2 regions of the Rhizobium sp. PK7-22 genome follow, and region 1 is predicted to be linked to the other one. Evidence: riboswitches for the same ligand, from Rfam matches in the RefSeq annotation. Region 1 holds a riboswitch; the other holds the start of a gene.
The links. Region 1 has a riboswitch for S-adenosylmethionine ahead of M1E10_RS10450 (O-succinylhomoserine sulfhydrylase). Riboswitches for the same ligand answer to the same signal wherever they lie in the genome.
Positions count from the first base shown of each region.

Region 1 (6,679 bases):
GGTGTATCAGAGACATGCGTCTGGGGGAATATCCGCATTCAGCAGGTTCCCCTGATGGCGCCTGCGAGCTTCAGCCGCGCGGCTCGACCGCAGGCGATCCGGTCGACCCGTCGCAGCCATCACTCGTTGACGATGAAGTCGCGGCCCTGCAGTCGCTCGGTTTTTCCAAGCCGCTGATCGAAAGCCTGTCGAAAAATGCGCGCCGGAACGGCACGACGCTCGAAAGCGAGCTGCTGCATCAACGGGGAGTCGAGGAAGGCGCCTACTACGGCGCCATGGCGCGGTTTCTGCGGCTTCCTTTTCTCGAGGCGATAGACGCCAGCACAGTGGTAGATACCGCAAACCTAGACACGCAGTTGCGGCGCCCGGCCATGGTGCGGCTCCACCATGCGCGGAAGGCACCGCAGGTGGCGATCGTTCCCGAGGCCAAGAGGCTGGGAGAGCTTGCGGCGGCGCTGATCAACCTGCCGATGCTGGGACAGGACCTGACAGTCACTACTCCCAAGGCGATCCGCAAGGCTGTCTGGGCGGCCGGCGCGATGCGCCGGGTCCGCGAGACCGTCGGCATGCTATCGCAGGACCAACCGCAGTTTTCCGCCCGTACGGTCGTCACCGGTTCCCAAGGCTTTGCTGCCGGGCTGATCGCGGCGCTCCTGGCTATCGCGCTTCTGGCCGCGCCGACGCTGATCCTGCCGGTGCTGCATCCGGTATTATCCTATCTCTACCTGGCAGCACTTGCTCTGCGTATCCTGGCGCTGATCCACCGCAAGCACGAGCAGCATGACGAACTGACGCCGGCGGCTGGTCCGCTTCCCACCTATACCGTGCTCATTGCGCTTTATCGGGAAGCCGCCGTCGCCGGCCAGCTGATCTCCTGCCTGAAGCGCCTGGACTGGCCGCCGTCGCTTCTCGACATCAAGCTGGTGTGCGAGGCGGATGATGGCGAAACACTGGATACGCTCCGGGACATGGCATTGCCACGCTACATGGAAATCGTCGAAGTGCCGGCCGCTCAGCCGCGCACCAAGCCGAAGGCGCTGAGCTACGCACTGGCCGGCGTGCGCGGCGAATATCTGGTGATTTATGACGCGGAGGACCGGCCCCACCCTGGCCAGTTGCGGGAAGCCCATGCGCGCTTCTGCAGCCTGCCGGCGGATGTCGCCTGCCTGCAGGCGCCGCTGGTCATCGCCAATGGCAGCTCGTCCTGGATCAGCGCCCTGTTCGCACTCGAGTATTCGGCGCTGTTTCGCGGACTGCTGCCAATGCTCGCCCATTACCGACTGCCTATGCCCTTGGGGGGAACGTCCAACCACTTCCGCACCGACCTTCTGAAACAGGCCGGCGGCTGGGATCCGTTCAACGTGACGGAGGATGCCGATCTCGGCCTCAGGCTCTTTCGCCTCGGCTACCGATCCGCCGTGCTGCGGCGGCAGACGCTGGAGGATGCGCCGGTCGGGCTGTCGATCTGGATGGGGCAGCGGACGCGCTGGTTCAAGGGCTGGGTGCAGACCTGGCTGGTGATGATGCGGCGGCCCCAGCAACTGCTGGGAGAAATGGGACTGCGCGGCTGCCTGATCTTCCACCTGATGATCGGTGGAATGCTGCTCTCGTCTCTGCTGCATCCGCTGATCCTCGTCTTCCTGACCCAAGGTGCCCTGGCGATGATGGCGGCACCGGCGAGCGGCATCCCTATCGGGGTGCTGGTGCTCTTCTGCGTCGACGCCTTCAACATCTTCGGCAGCTATCTCACCTTCGTCGCGCTCGGCATCGGTTCGATGACCGATCATGAAAAACGGCTGGTGGGCGGACGCTGGATGGCAGTGCCGCTCTACTGGATGATGACCTCGCTGGCCGCCTGGCGGGCCATCTTCGAACTACGGGCAAGGCCGTTTTTCTGGCAGAAGACGCCGCATGAACCGGCAAAATAGCAACCGGAGTCCGCCACAGAGCTGCCACAAATAAAGATTGGCGGGCCACTTCTCATCGCCTCGCGCGGCTCTATCTCACTGAGACTACACCACTTTTATTAGGATCTTCTCATGTCAGTACTTGTCAGCCTGCTCATTACCTTTCTCGTCGTCGTCCTCGTCCTCTACCTGATCGCACGCCTGCCCATCGACGGCCGCGCCAAGCAGATCGCCCAGGTCATCGTCATCATCATCGGCATCATTTCGCTGCTGCGCTACCTGGCGGTTTTCTAAGATACGCAGCCGAAATCGCGCCGAAAGGCGTCAGGGCAGCAGCAACTTTGAAAAAGGGCTGGAGCGGGTGAAGGGAATCGAACCCTCGTCGTCAGCTTGGGAAGCTGCTGCTCTACCATTGAGCTACACCCGCAACGGCGGGCAGAGTTCACCCAGTTCGCCGCGTCTGTCAAGCTTAGATCGATGACGATGCGGCGAGCTAGCCTGCCTCAGGCGAGGCGGAAATGCTTGGATAGCTTCAAGCCCTGAGCCTGGTAGTTCGAGCCGAGCCCGATACCGTACAGTGCTTCCGGCGGCTCCTGCATATACTCGTAGACGAGGCGGCCGACGATCTGGCCGTCTTCGAGGATGAAGGGGACCTCGTGGCTGCGCACCTCAAGGACCGCGCGGCTGCCGCGGCCGCCGGATGCGGCATGGCCGAAGCCTGGATCGAAGAAGCCGGCGTAGTGGACGCGGAACTCTCCCACCAGTGGATCGAAGGGCGTCATCTCGGCCGCGTAGAGCGGCGGCACGTGCACGGCCTCGCGCGAGACAAGGATGTAGAATTCGTCGGGATCCAGCACCAGCTCATTGCGGCCGCGGCTGAACAGAGGCTCCCAGAAATCGAAGACGTCGTGCTGGGCCTTCTTGTCGACATCGACGACGGCGGTGTGGTGCTTGCCGCGGTAGCCGATCAGGCCTTCCTTGTCGCCCGTCAGGTCGATCGATAGCGCGATGCCGCCGCCGCTGATGTTGGGTTCGCGCGACGCCACCAGCGTCTCTGCCTCGTGGAGCTGCAGCAGCTCCGGCTCGCTCAGCACGGCATTACCGGTGCGGAAGCGGATCTGCGACAGCCGCGAGCCGCGGCGCACGACGATCGGGAAGGTGCGCGGGCTGATTTCCAGGTAGAGCGGTCCGGAATAGCCGGCCGGGATCTTGTCGAACTCCTGGGCGTAATCGGTGATGACGCGGGTGAAGATGTCGAGCCGGCCGGTGGAGCTCTTCGGATTGGCGGACGCCGACATGGTCGCCGGCAGGTCGAGGCTTTCCATCAGCGGAACGATGTAGACGCAGCCGGTTTCCAGCACAGCGCCTTCTGACAGATCGATGACATGCAGCTTCAGCCTGTCCAGCTTGTCGGACACCAGGCTGTTGGGGCCCGGCATGAAGCTGGCCCGCACCCGGAACGCCTTGGCGCCAAGACGCAGGTCAAGGCTTGCCGGCTGAACCTGGTCGGTGTCCAGCGCCCGCTCGGACAGGAGCCGTCCGCTTTCGAACAGCGCCGCAATGGCCCGGTCCGCCAGAATGCCCGTGGTCCTCGTCATGATCTTTGTCCCTTCGCGTGCCGGGACAAAACCAAATGGCAGCCATTGACGCAAGCAAAGACCGAGAGTAAGGCAGATTTATCCCGTGGTGATTTGGCCGGTCGGCTTGCAGCCACGTTAAACAAATGGCTAAAAAGACCGGGGTGAGACCGGTCTGCTTATGCACGGCCGGTTTTTTTGTGTCTGAAAGGTGCAAAGCGCATGACCCAGAATTGGCGCCCCGCAACGCAGCTCGTCCACGGCGGCACGCTGCGGTCGCAATACGGCGAGACGTCGGAAGCGATCTACCTCACGCAGGGCTTCGTCTACGAGACGGCCGAAGCCGCCGAAGCCCGCTTCAAGGGCGAGACCGAGGGCTTCATCTATGCGCGCTACGGCAGCCCGACCAACGATATGTTCGAGAAGCGGATGTGCATGCTGGAAGGTGCCGAGGAGGCCCGCGCCACCGCGTCGGGCATGGCCGCCGTTGCCGCCGCGATCCTCTGCCAGTTGAAGGCGGGAGACCATATCGTCGCCGCCCGCGCGCTGTTCGGATCCTGCCGCTGGGTGGTGGAGACGTTGGCGCCGAAATACGGCATCGAATGCACGCTGGTCGACGGGCGCTCCCTAGAGAACTGGGAAAAGGCGATCCGCAAGAACACCAAGGTGTTCTTCCTGGAGAGCCCGACCAATCCGACGCTGGAGGTGATCGATATCGCGGGTGTCGCCATGCTCGCCAACCAGATCGGCGCCAAGGTCGTCGTCGACAACGTGTTTGCGACGCCGCTCTTCCAGAAGCCGCTCGAGCTCGGCGCCCATATCGTCGTCTATTCGGCGACCAAGCACATCGACGGCCAGGGCCGCTGCCTCGGCGGCGTCGTGCTCTCCGACAGCGAATGGGTGACGGAGCACCTGCAGGACTATTTCCGCCATACGGGCCCCGCCATGTCGCCGTTCAACGCCTGGACCCTCCTGAAGGGCATCGAGACGCTGCCGCTGCGGGTGCGCCAGCAGACGGAAAGTGCGGCCAAGATCGCAGACTTCCTGGCCGACCAGAGCAAGGTCGCGCGGGTCATCTATCCAGGCCGGGCAGACCATCCGCAGGCTGAGATCATCGCCAAGCAGATGACCGGCGGCTCGACGCTGGTCTGCCTGGAATTGAAGGGCGGCAAGGAAGCGGCCTTCGCGCTGCAGAACGCGCTGGAGGTGGTGAAGATCTCCAACAACCTCGGCGACGCCAAGAGCCTGATCACCCATCCGGCAACGACGACGCACAAGAACCTGACGGACGAGGCCCGCGCCGAACTCGGCATTTCGGCGGGCACGCTGCGGCTCTCGGCAGGCATCGAGGACAGCCAGGATCTGCTCGAGGACTTTGCCCGCGCCCTGGAGAAGGTGCCGGCCTGAGATGGCGGATAACCGGGGCAAGTTAACGCTTCCGGTTATCCTTAACTCCGGAAATGTCTCGAAAACGGACGGACGGGCGCCCGTGGTGGTTTCAGTTTCCTTGACGCGCCGGGGAAGCTGTACGATACCGACTACAGTTCACTGAGAGCGCCGCGTCATGTATCGGGCCCGTACACGAGATATCGAAGTCGCCGTGGAAACCTATTACCTGGAGGAGCAATCCTGCCCGGAGGACAGCCGCTATGTCTGGGCTTACCACATCGTCATCGAGAACCATTCGACGCTGACGGTTCGGCTGACGCATCGCTACTGGCACATCACCGACCAGAGCGGCCTCGTCGACGAGGTCGAGGGGCCGGGCGTCGTCGGAGAGCAGCCGAAGCTGGGTCCCGGGGACACCTATGAGTATTCCTCCGGCTGCCCGCTCGACACGCCATCCGGCGTGATGTTCGGCCACTACCGCATGGAGACGGATGACGGAGAAAGCTTCGACGTCGCCATCCCCGCCTTTTCCCTCGACTCTCCCGGCCTGCTGCGCGTGCTGAACTAGCAGGCGATTGCCTCACGGCAGGAATGTCTTCCAGTCAGGCAGCCTCGAATTCGTCCGCCCGATACTTGTAGGTGGTCGAGCAGAATTCGCAGGTGACGGCAACCTCGCCATCCTCCAGGCTGTCGGTGATCTCCTGGGCGCTGAAGCCATCCAGAACGCCCTTGATCTTGTCGCGCGAGCAACTGCACTGGTCGGCGACCGCCTGCGGCTGGTAGACCCGCACGCCACGCTCGTGGAAGAGCCTGAACAGCAGGCGCTCGATCGGCACCTGCGGATCGGTCAGTTCGTCCGTATCGATCGTTTCCAGCATCATGCGGGCTTCCGCCCAGGAATCGTCATCGGGCTGATCGTCTTCGCGCATGTCGCCATCGCCGCCGTGGAGATCGGGCTGGCGCAGGCGATCCGACGACGGCGGCAGGAACTGGGCAACGACGCCGCCGGCCCGCCAGTTGTGGCGCGGCTTGCCATCGACATCGCGATCGAAAAGCTCCGCAACGCCGAGGCGCACCTTGGTCGGAATCTGCTCGGACTGCCGGAAGTAGACACCGGCGATCTCCTCCAGCGACGATCCGTCGAGCGGCACGATGCCCTGATAGGGATGCATGCCGCGGCCGTGGTCGATGGTGAAGGCCAGCACCCCTTCGCCCAGCAGGTCCTCCGGAGAGGTTTCCCCGGCGGCCACCGCGGCTTCCAGGGCTTCCTCGTCATAGCGGGCGTAGGCACGCAGGCTGCCCGGGGTGGAGAAGTCTGCGACCAGCAGATCGACCGGTCCGTCGCCCCTGGTCTGGACGGTAAATTTGCCCTCGAACTTGAGCGAGGTGCCCAGCAGTGCTGTCAGAGCGATGGCTTCTGCCAGCAGGCGCGCGACCGGGGCCGGATAGTCGTGGCGTGCCAGAATGCTATTCAGCAACGGGCCAAGCTGCACGGCCCGACCGCGCACATCCAACCCGTCAACCTGGAACGGGACGACCTTGTCGTCGCCGGCAAGATCCAGATCGGTGATTTCAACGGTGGCTTCCGTCATGGTTTGCTCCTTCGCGCCGACCAGTTCAGCTTCTACACAGGCGCAGGCTCGTGCGGAACCGCTGCGGTGGAAAAAGATGTCGGCAATGGATGTGGGGCCGCCCGTCGGGGCAGCATTTGCGAAAGGCGATAAATGGGATCGATTTTCGCGAAAATCAAGCCAACGGCTCAGACGGCGCCGAAGCACCAGGCCAGGATGGACTTCTGCGCGTGCA
Region 1 covers NZ_CP096514.1:1,183,604-1,190,282, reverse strand. Annotated here, with positions in the region: gene M1E10_RS10470 (glycosyltransferase family protein) at 15-1,928, shown strand; gene M1E10_RS10465 (Thivi_2564 family membrane protein) at 2,040-2,201, shown strand; tRNA gene M1E10_RS10460 (tRNA-Gly) at 2,261-2,334, opposite strand; gene M1E10_RS10455 (2'-deoxycytidine 5'-triphosphate deaminase) at 2,411-3,505, opposite strand; SAM riboswitch at 3,581-3,659, shown strand; gene M1E10_RS10450 (O-succinylhomoserine sulfhydrylase) at 3,707-4,891, shown strand; gene apaG (Co(2+)/Mg(2+) efflux protein ApaG) at 5,049-5,441, shown strand; gene M1E10_RS10440 (Hsp33 family molecular chaperone HslO) at 5,476-6,465, opposite strand; gene argF (ornithine carbamoyltransferase) at 6,633-6,679, opposite strand, start outside.

Region 2 (6,679 bases), 690 kb from region 1:
GGCCGCCAAAGCTGAGGAAGATGTCGTCGAGTTTCAGGATCGGGGGTGCCAAGGATTCAGGCTCCAGTCAGGTCATAGGGGCGGGCCAGGATCATCGCCCTGCCGCGATCGATGGACAGGGAGACGGGGCCTTCGGCAACATTGGATATGGTGCGCGCGGAGCCGAAGGGCAAAGAAAACCCGTCGAGCGGATAGCGGGCATTGGTGATCGTCAGGTTTTCCAGGTCGGAAAATCCGATGACGGAGAACATCGAGCTTCTCGGCACGTCGAGCACCCTGGGTGGTCCAGGTATCAACGGCATGCCTTCCTCGAGGCCGGATGTCAGAAGCACATCGATGCCCTGCTCGGCCAGGCGCAGCGCATGCAGTAAATGCTGAAGCGCATGGTCGCTGCGGTCGCCGCCCAGGGCGCCGGCGAGGATCAGCCGCCGGGCACCCCTCGCCAGGGCCTCTGCCGTTGCGATCTCGCCGTCGGTCTCGTTCTTGGCCGCCGGAAACGGATGTCGTTCCACCTGCGGGAAGGCCTCCATCAGCGCCGGCGGCGTGGAGTCGAAATCCCCCACCCAGAGCTCCGGTTCCACCCCCAGAGGCTCGGCGTGCCGCATGCCGCCGTCGGCGGCGATGAAGCGGCTTTCGGCCAGCGCATGCTGCAATCGATCGGTGAGGATCAGATCCCCGCCGAGCAGGATGGTGAAAGTGGTTTTGATCATGGGAAGCCCATATCGCAAAGCCGGGGCTAAGGGAAAGCCGCTTGCGCCGAGTAAACCGAGCTTTTACGTTGCCGCACCATCGACAGGGGCATCTCATGCAGTTTCAGGGTACGGCAGACTACATCGCGGACAAGGATCTGCTGGTTGCCGTCAATGCGGCCATCCAGCTGGAGCGGCCTTTGCTGGTGAAAGGTGAGCCCGGGACCGGCAAGACGGAGCTTGCCCGGCAGATCGCCTCGGCGCTCGGGCTTCCGCTCATCGAGTGGAACGTCAAGTCCACCACCAAGGCACAGCAGGGGCTCTACGAATACGATGCTGTCTCGCGGCTGCGCGACAGCCAGCTCGGCGACGCCCGCGTCAACGACGTGGGCAACTACATCCGCCAGGGCAAGCTGTGGCAGGCCTTCACGGCGCCGGAGAAGACCGTTCTCCTGATCGACGAGATCGACAAGGCGGACATCGAGTTTCCCAACGACCTGCTGCAGGAACTCGACCGGATGGAATTCCATGTCTATGAGACCGGCGCGACGGTGAGGGCGAAGGTCCGGCCGGTCGTCATCATCACGTCGAACAACGAGAAGGAGCTTCCGGACGCCTTCCTGCGGCGCTGCTTCTTCCACTATATCCGCTTCCCCGATGCCGAAACCCTGGCACAGATCGTCGAGGTCCATCATCCGGGCATCAAGCAGGCGCTCGTCCGCCAGGCGCTGACGCGCTTCTACGAGATCCGCGAGATGCCGGGGCTGCGCAAGAAGCCCTCAACCTCGGAAGCTCTCGACTGGATCCGGCTGCTGGTCTCCGACGACATCGATCCCGCCGATCTGGGCGCCGACGTCAGGACCGCGCTGCCGAAGCTGCACGGCGCGCTTCTGAAGAACGAGCAGGACGTCCACCTCTTCGAGCGTCTGGCCTTCATGGCGCGCCGCGAGCGTTAGACTCCTCTTTTCTTGACCTTTGCGGCTTCGAAGTTTAATTGAACGCTATTGTGTGGTGATTTGGCCGGCCGGCTTGCAGCCACGTTAAACAAGTCGCTAAAGGGCCGCGCGAGATCCACCTTCACGCGCCGGTTGCGATTTGTTCGTGGCCGGCTTCTTGTTTTGTGAGTGTGCGATGCCGATCAAGATTCCCGATACGCTGCCCGCCTTCGAAACCCTCGTCCAGGAGGGCGTACGGGTGATGACCGAAACGGTCGCCGTGCGACAGGACATCCGCCCGCTGCAGATCGGCCTGCTCAACCTCATGCCCAACAAGATCAAGACCGAGCTGCAGATGGCGCGGCTCGTGGGGGCCTCGCCGCTGCAGGTCGAACTGTCCCTCGTGCGGATCGGCGGGCACAAGGCGAAGAACACCTCGGAAGAACATCTGCTTTCCTTCTACGAGACCTGGGAGGAGGTGAAGCACCGCAAGTACGACGGCTTCATCATCACCGGAGCGCCGGTGGAGACGCTTGCCTACGAGAGCGTCACCTATTGGGACGAGATGCAGCAGATCCTCGACTGGACGACGACGAACGTTCATTCGACGATGAACGTCTGCTGGGGCGCGATGGCGGCGATCTATCACTTCCACGGCGTGCCGAAGCACGAGCTCAAGGAGAAAGCCTTCGGGGTCTACCGTCACCGCAACCTGTGCCCGGCTTCCGTGTTCCTGACCGGCTTCTCCGACGACTTCCAGGTGCCCGTGTCGCGCTGGACCGAGGTGCGGCGCGAGGACATCGACAAGGTGCCGGACCTGAAGATCCTGATGGAATCCGAGGAAATGGGCGTCTGTCTTGTCGAGGAGGCCAACGGGCGCCGCCTCTACATGTTCAACCACGTCGAATATGATTCCACGTCGCTGGCCGAGGAATATTTCCGGGACGTCAATGCGGGCGTGCCGATCAAGCTGCCGCACAATTACTTCCCGCACGACGACACCACGCTGACGCCGCAGAACCGCTGGCGCAGCCATGCGCATCTTCTGTTCGGCAACTGGATCAACGAAATCTACCAGACGACCCCCTACCAGCTGGAGAAGATAGGCTCGGTCTAGGATGCTTCTCCCCTTCTTTCTCAAGCTCAAGGCTGCCAGGCTTCCCGTCACGCTGCGGGAGTATCTGTCGCTGCTGGAGGGGATGAAGCAGGGGCTGGCCGATTTCGACGTCGAGGCCTTCTACTTCCTCGCCCGAACCTGCCTGGTAAAGGACGAGCGGCACATCGACCGGTTCGATCAGGTGTTTGCCGCTCATTTTCGCGGGCTGCAGTCGGTCGGCGGCGAACCGGGCATCGACCCGGTGGCGCTGCCGGAGGAGTGGCTCAGAAAGCTTGCCGAACGCTATCTGAGCGAAGAGGAGAAGCGTCTTGTCGAAGCGCTGGGCGGGTTCGACACGCTGATGGAGACGCTGCGCCAGCGGTTGTCGGAGCAGGACGGTCGCCACCAGGGCGGCTCGAAGTGGATCGGCACCGCCGGAACCTCCCCCTTCGGCGCCTATGGCTACAATCCGGAAGGCGTGCGGATCGGTCAGGACCGCTCCCGCAACCGGCGTGCCGTCAAGGTCTGGGACAGGCGGGAATTTGCCGATCTCGACGACGGCGTCGAACTCGGCACGCGCAACATCAAGATCGCGCTTCGGGGTCTGCGGCGCTGGGTGCGGGAAGGGGCGACGGAGGAATTCGATCTCGACGGCACGATCCAGTCCACCGCGCAGCACGGCTATCTCGACGTCCGGACGCGGCCTGAACGGCGCAATGCGGTCAAGCTCCTGATGTTCTTTGATGTCGGCGGCTCGATGGATGATCACGTGCTGGCGGTGGAGCAGCTGTTTTCGGCCGCCCGGAGCGAGTTTCGCCATCTGGAGCATTTCTACTTCCACAACTGCCTCTACGAGAGCGTCTGGAAGGACAACAGCCGGCGCTCGGAGCGTCTTGCGACGGAGACGGTCATCAACGGCTTCGGCAGCGACTACCGCGTCATCTTCGTCGGCGATGCATCGATGAGCCCCTATGAGATCACCCATGCCGGCGGGTCCGTCGAACACTGGAACAAGGAGCCCGGCGAGCTCTGGATGCGGCGGATGACGGATCATTTCCATCGCTGCGTCTGGCTGAACCCGGTTCCGCAGGCGCACTGGCAGTTCACGCAATCGATCCTCCAGCTGCAGCGGATCGTTTCCGAGCGGATGTTCCCGCTGACGCTCAGCGGTCTGGAGCAGGCGACGCGGGCGCTGAGCCGCTAGCCGCTTTGCCCGTTGCGCATGGCTGCCAAATCGATCAGGTTCAGCCCGCATTGATTTGGAGGTTGAAATGGTCGAGCGCGAAGTTTTCGGGACAACGGCAAAGGGTGAGACCGTCTACCGGGTGACGATCTCCGGCGGCGGTTTGACGGCGCAGGTGATGACCTGGGGCGCGGTCATCCAGGATCTGCGGCTCGATGGCCACCAGCCGCCGCTCGTCCTCGGCTTCGAGGCTTTCGACGACTATCCGAAATATTCGTCCTATTTCGGCGCGACGCCCGGACGCTGCGCCAACCGCATCACCGACGGCCGGTTCGAACTGGACGGCAAGGCCTACCAGCTGGAGCTCAACGAGAAGGGCGTCACCCATCTCCACGGCGGCAGCGACGGCATGGCCAAGCGCAACTGGGAGATCGTCGATCTCGCCGACGACCGGGTGGTGCTGCAGATCGTCGATCCCGACGGCCGGGCCGGCTACCCGGGCAACTGCACGGTGACGGCAACCTATCACCTGCACGGCGAGGGCGTGCTGACGGTGCTCTACGAATCGAGCGCCGACCAGCCGACGCCCTGCAACATCTGCCAGCACACCTATTTCAACCTGGACGGCCGCGATACGGCGCTCGGCCACGACATCATGATCGCGGCGGATGAAATCACCGCCGTCGACGACCGCCAGTGCCCGACGGGCGTGCTCCTGCCGGTGGCCTCGACCGCCTTCGACCTGCGCGAGATGGGGCCGATGGACCGGGAGGAGAATGGCGAACGGGTGCTGTTCGACCACAACTTCTGCCTCTCCGACGAACGCATGGAGAAGCGCTCCGTCGCGCTTGCCCGCAGCACCTATTCCGGCGTCTCGCTGGAGGTGCGCACCACGGAGCCGGGCGTCCAGTTCTACTCGGGCTACAAGCTCGACGTGAAGGTGCCGGGCCACGACGGCCGCCACTACGGCGCCTTCGCCGGCTTCTGCCTGGAAACGCAGATCTGGCCCGACGCCATCAACCACAGCAATTTTCCCGAGGCCGTCCTGCGCCCCGGCGACGTGCTGCGGCAGGAGACGGATTACTGCTTCTCGAAGAGCTGAGACTTTTCTGCAGACCCGCGCCCGGCGAAGGCTGGGCGCTGGTGACGCTTCGGCGTTCGCGTGAATTGCGACGCTTTGGGTGATGTCTGGAACCTGGAAAGAATTGGAGCGGGTGAAGCGATTCGAACGCTCGACCCCAACCTTGGCAAGGTTGTGCTCTACCCCTGAGCTACACCCGCTCATAACCGCGATCCTGGGGTAACGTTGGATCGAGGGCCGACCGTTGTTGCGGCGACGGGCGCTATATGGCTCAAGTGATTTTCGAATGCAACAGGGAAATGAAAGCCGATCGAGAAATTTCTGGCCGCCGAACATGCTGAGGAGCTGGCTGCCCTGAAAATCGTCATGCGGAGACGTCCCGTTCTTCCACCCCACAGCCGTGCATCTGCTTGCGGCAGTGACCACGGCACGGTAAGCCTCGGGTGGCAGCCGATCCCGCCGCAGATTCAGTTGAACCGCGTGGAACCATGAACGACGTTTCTTCCTCTCCCAAGACCCCCGAAGAGCTCTATGCGCTCCTCGATGATCTCGGCGTCTCCTATTCGACGCGGACGCATGCACCGGTGTTCACCGTGGCCGAATCGGTCGGCCTGCGCGACGAGATCCCCGGCGGGCATACCAAGAACCTGTTCGTGAAGGACAAGAAGGACCAGTATTTCGTCCTGACGGTCGAGGAGAATGCGGCCGTGGACCTGAAGACGGTCCACAAGGTGATCGGCGCCGCAAGCCGTGTTTCCTTCGGCAGGCCCGAGAAGATGCTGGAGTATCTCGGCGTCGCGCCGGGATCCGTCACCGTCTTCGGCGCCATCAACGACACGGGCAACAACGTCACCTTCATCCTCGACGAGGACCTGATGCAGAACGAAGTCATCAACGGGCATCCACTGTCCAACGATGCCACCACGTCGATCGAGCGCAACGATCTCCTACGCTTCCTCGAGGCGACAGGTCATACGCCGCTTGTCTTGAAAGTGACCGACTGACATACGATGTTCCCACCCAAGTGAAGCGGGACGACGAGATCCGGAGACATTTCATGAGCGGCACAGACAATCCTTACGACGGTGGCTCCTACGGCGGCCAGATGACGGCCTCGGCGCAGTTCGGCGGTCCGGCAGCGGTGCCGGCTTCGGCGCCGGCGGGCGGCCTCATCAAGGACACCAGCACGGCCGCGTTCGCTGCGGACGTCATGGACGAATCGCGCCGGCAGCCGGTTCTGGTCGATTTCTGGGCGCCCTGGTGCGGCCCCTGCAAGCAGCTGACGCCGATCCTGGAGCGCGTGGTCACGGAAGCGCAGGGGCGCGTCAAGCTCGTCAAGCTCAACATCGACGATCACCCGGCCATCCCGGGCCAGATGGGCGTCCAGTCCATTCCGGCCGTGGTCGCCTTCGTGGATGGCCGTCCGGTCGACGGCTTCATGGGCGCGGTGCCGGAAAGCCAGCTTCGCCAGTTCATCGACAAGGTCGCCGGCCCGCCCGGCGCCGATCAGGCGGCCGAAATCGAAGCGGCGCTCGCCGAAGCGGAAGGCCTGCTGGTGGCTGGCGACGTCCAGGCTGCCGCGCAGCTCTTCGGTGCGGTGCTGCAGGCCGATCCGGAGAATGCCAAGGCGGCTGCCGGCCTGATGCGGTGCATGATCGAACTGGGGGACGCGGCACGCGCCTCGCAGATGCTGCA
Region 2 covers NZ_CP096514.1:491,352-498,030, reverse strand. Annotated here, with positions in the region: gene M1E10_RS07250 (ABC-F family ATP-binding cassette domain-containing protein) at 1-52, opposite strand, end outside; gene M1E10_RS07245 (thiamine pyrophosphokinase) at 57-710, opposite strand; gene M1E10_RS07240 (AAA family ATPase) at 806-1,645, shown strand; SAM riboswitch at 1,688-1,765, shown strand; gene metA (homoserine O-succinyltransferase) at 1,821-2,741, shown strand; gene M1E10_RS07230 (vWA domain-containing protein) at 2,743-3,924, shown strand; gene M1E10_RS07225 (aldose epimerase family protein) at 3,992-5,005, shown strand; tRNA gene M1E10_RS07220 (tRNA-Gly) at 5,110-5,184, opposite strand; gene M1E10_RS07215 (prolyl-tRNA synthetase associated domain-containing protein) at 5,473-5,988, shown strand; gene trxA (thioredoxin) at 6,042-6,679, shown strand, end outside.
Region 2: it holds a riboswitch for S-adenosylmethionine, as region 1 does, so the genes downstream of both, metA (homoserine O-succinyltransferase) here and M1E10_RS10450 (O-succinylhomoserine sulfhydrylase) in region 1, are expected to answer to the same signal.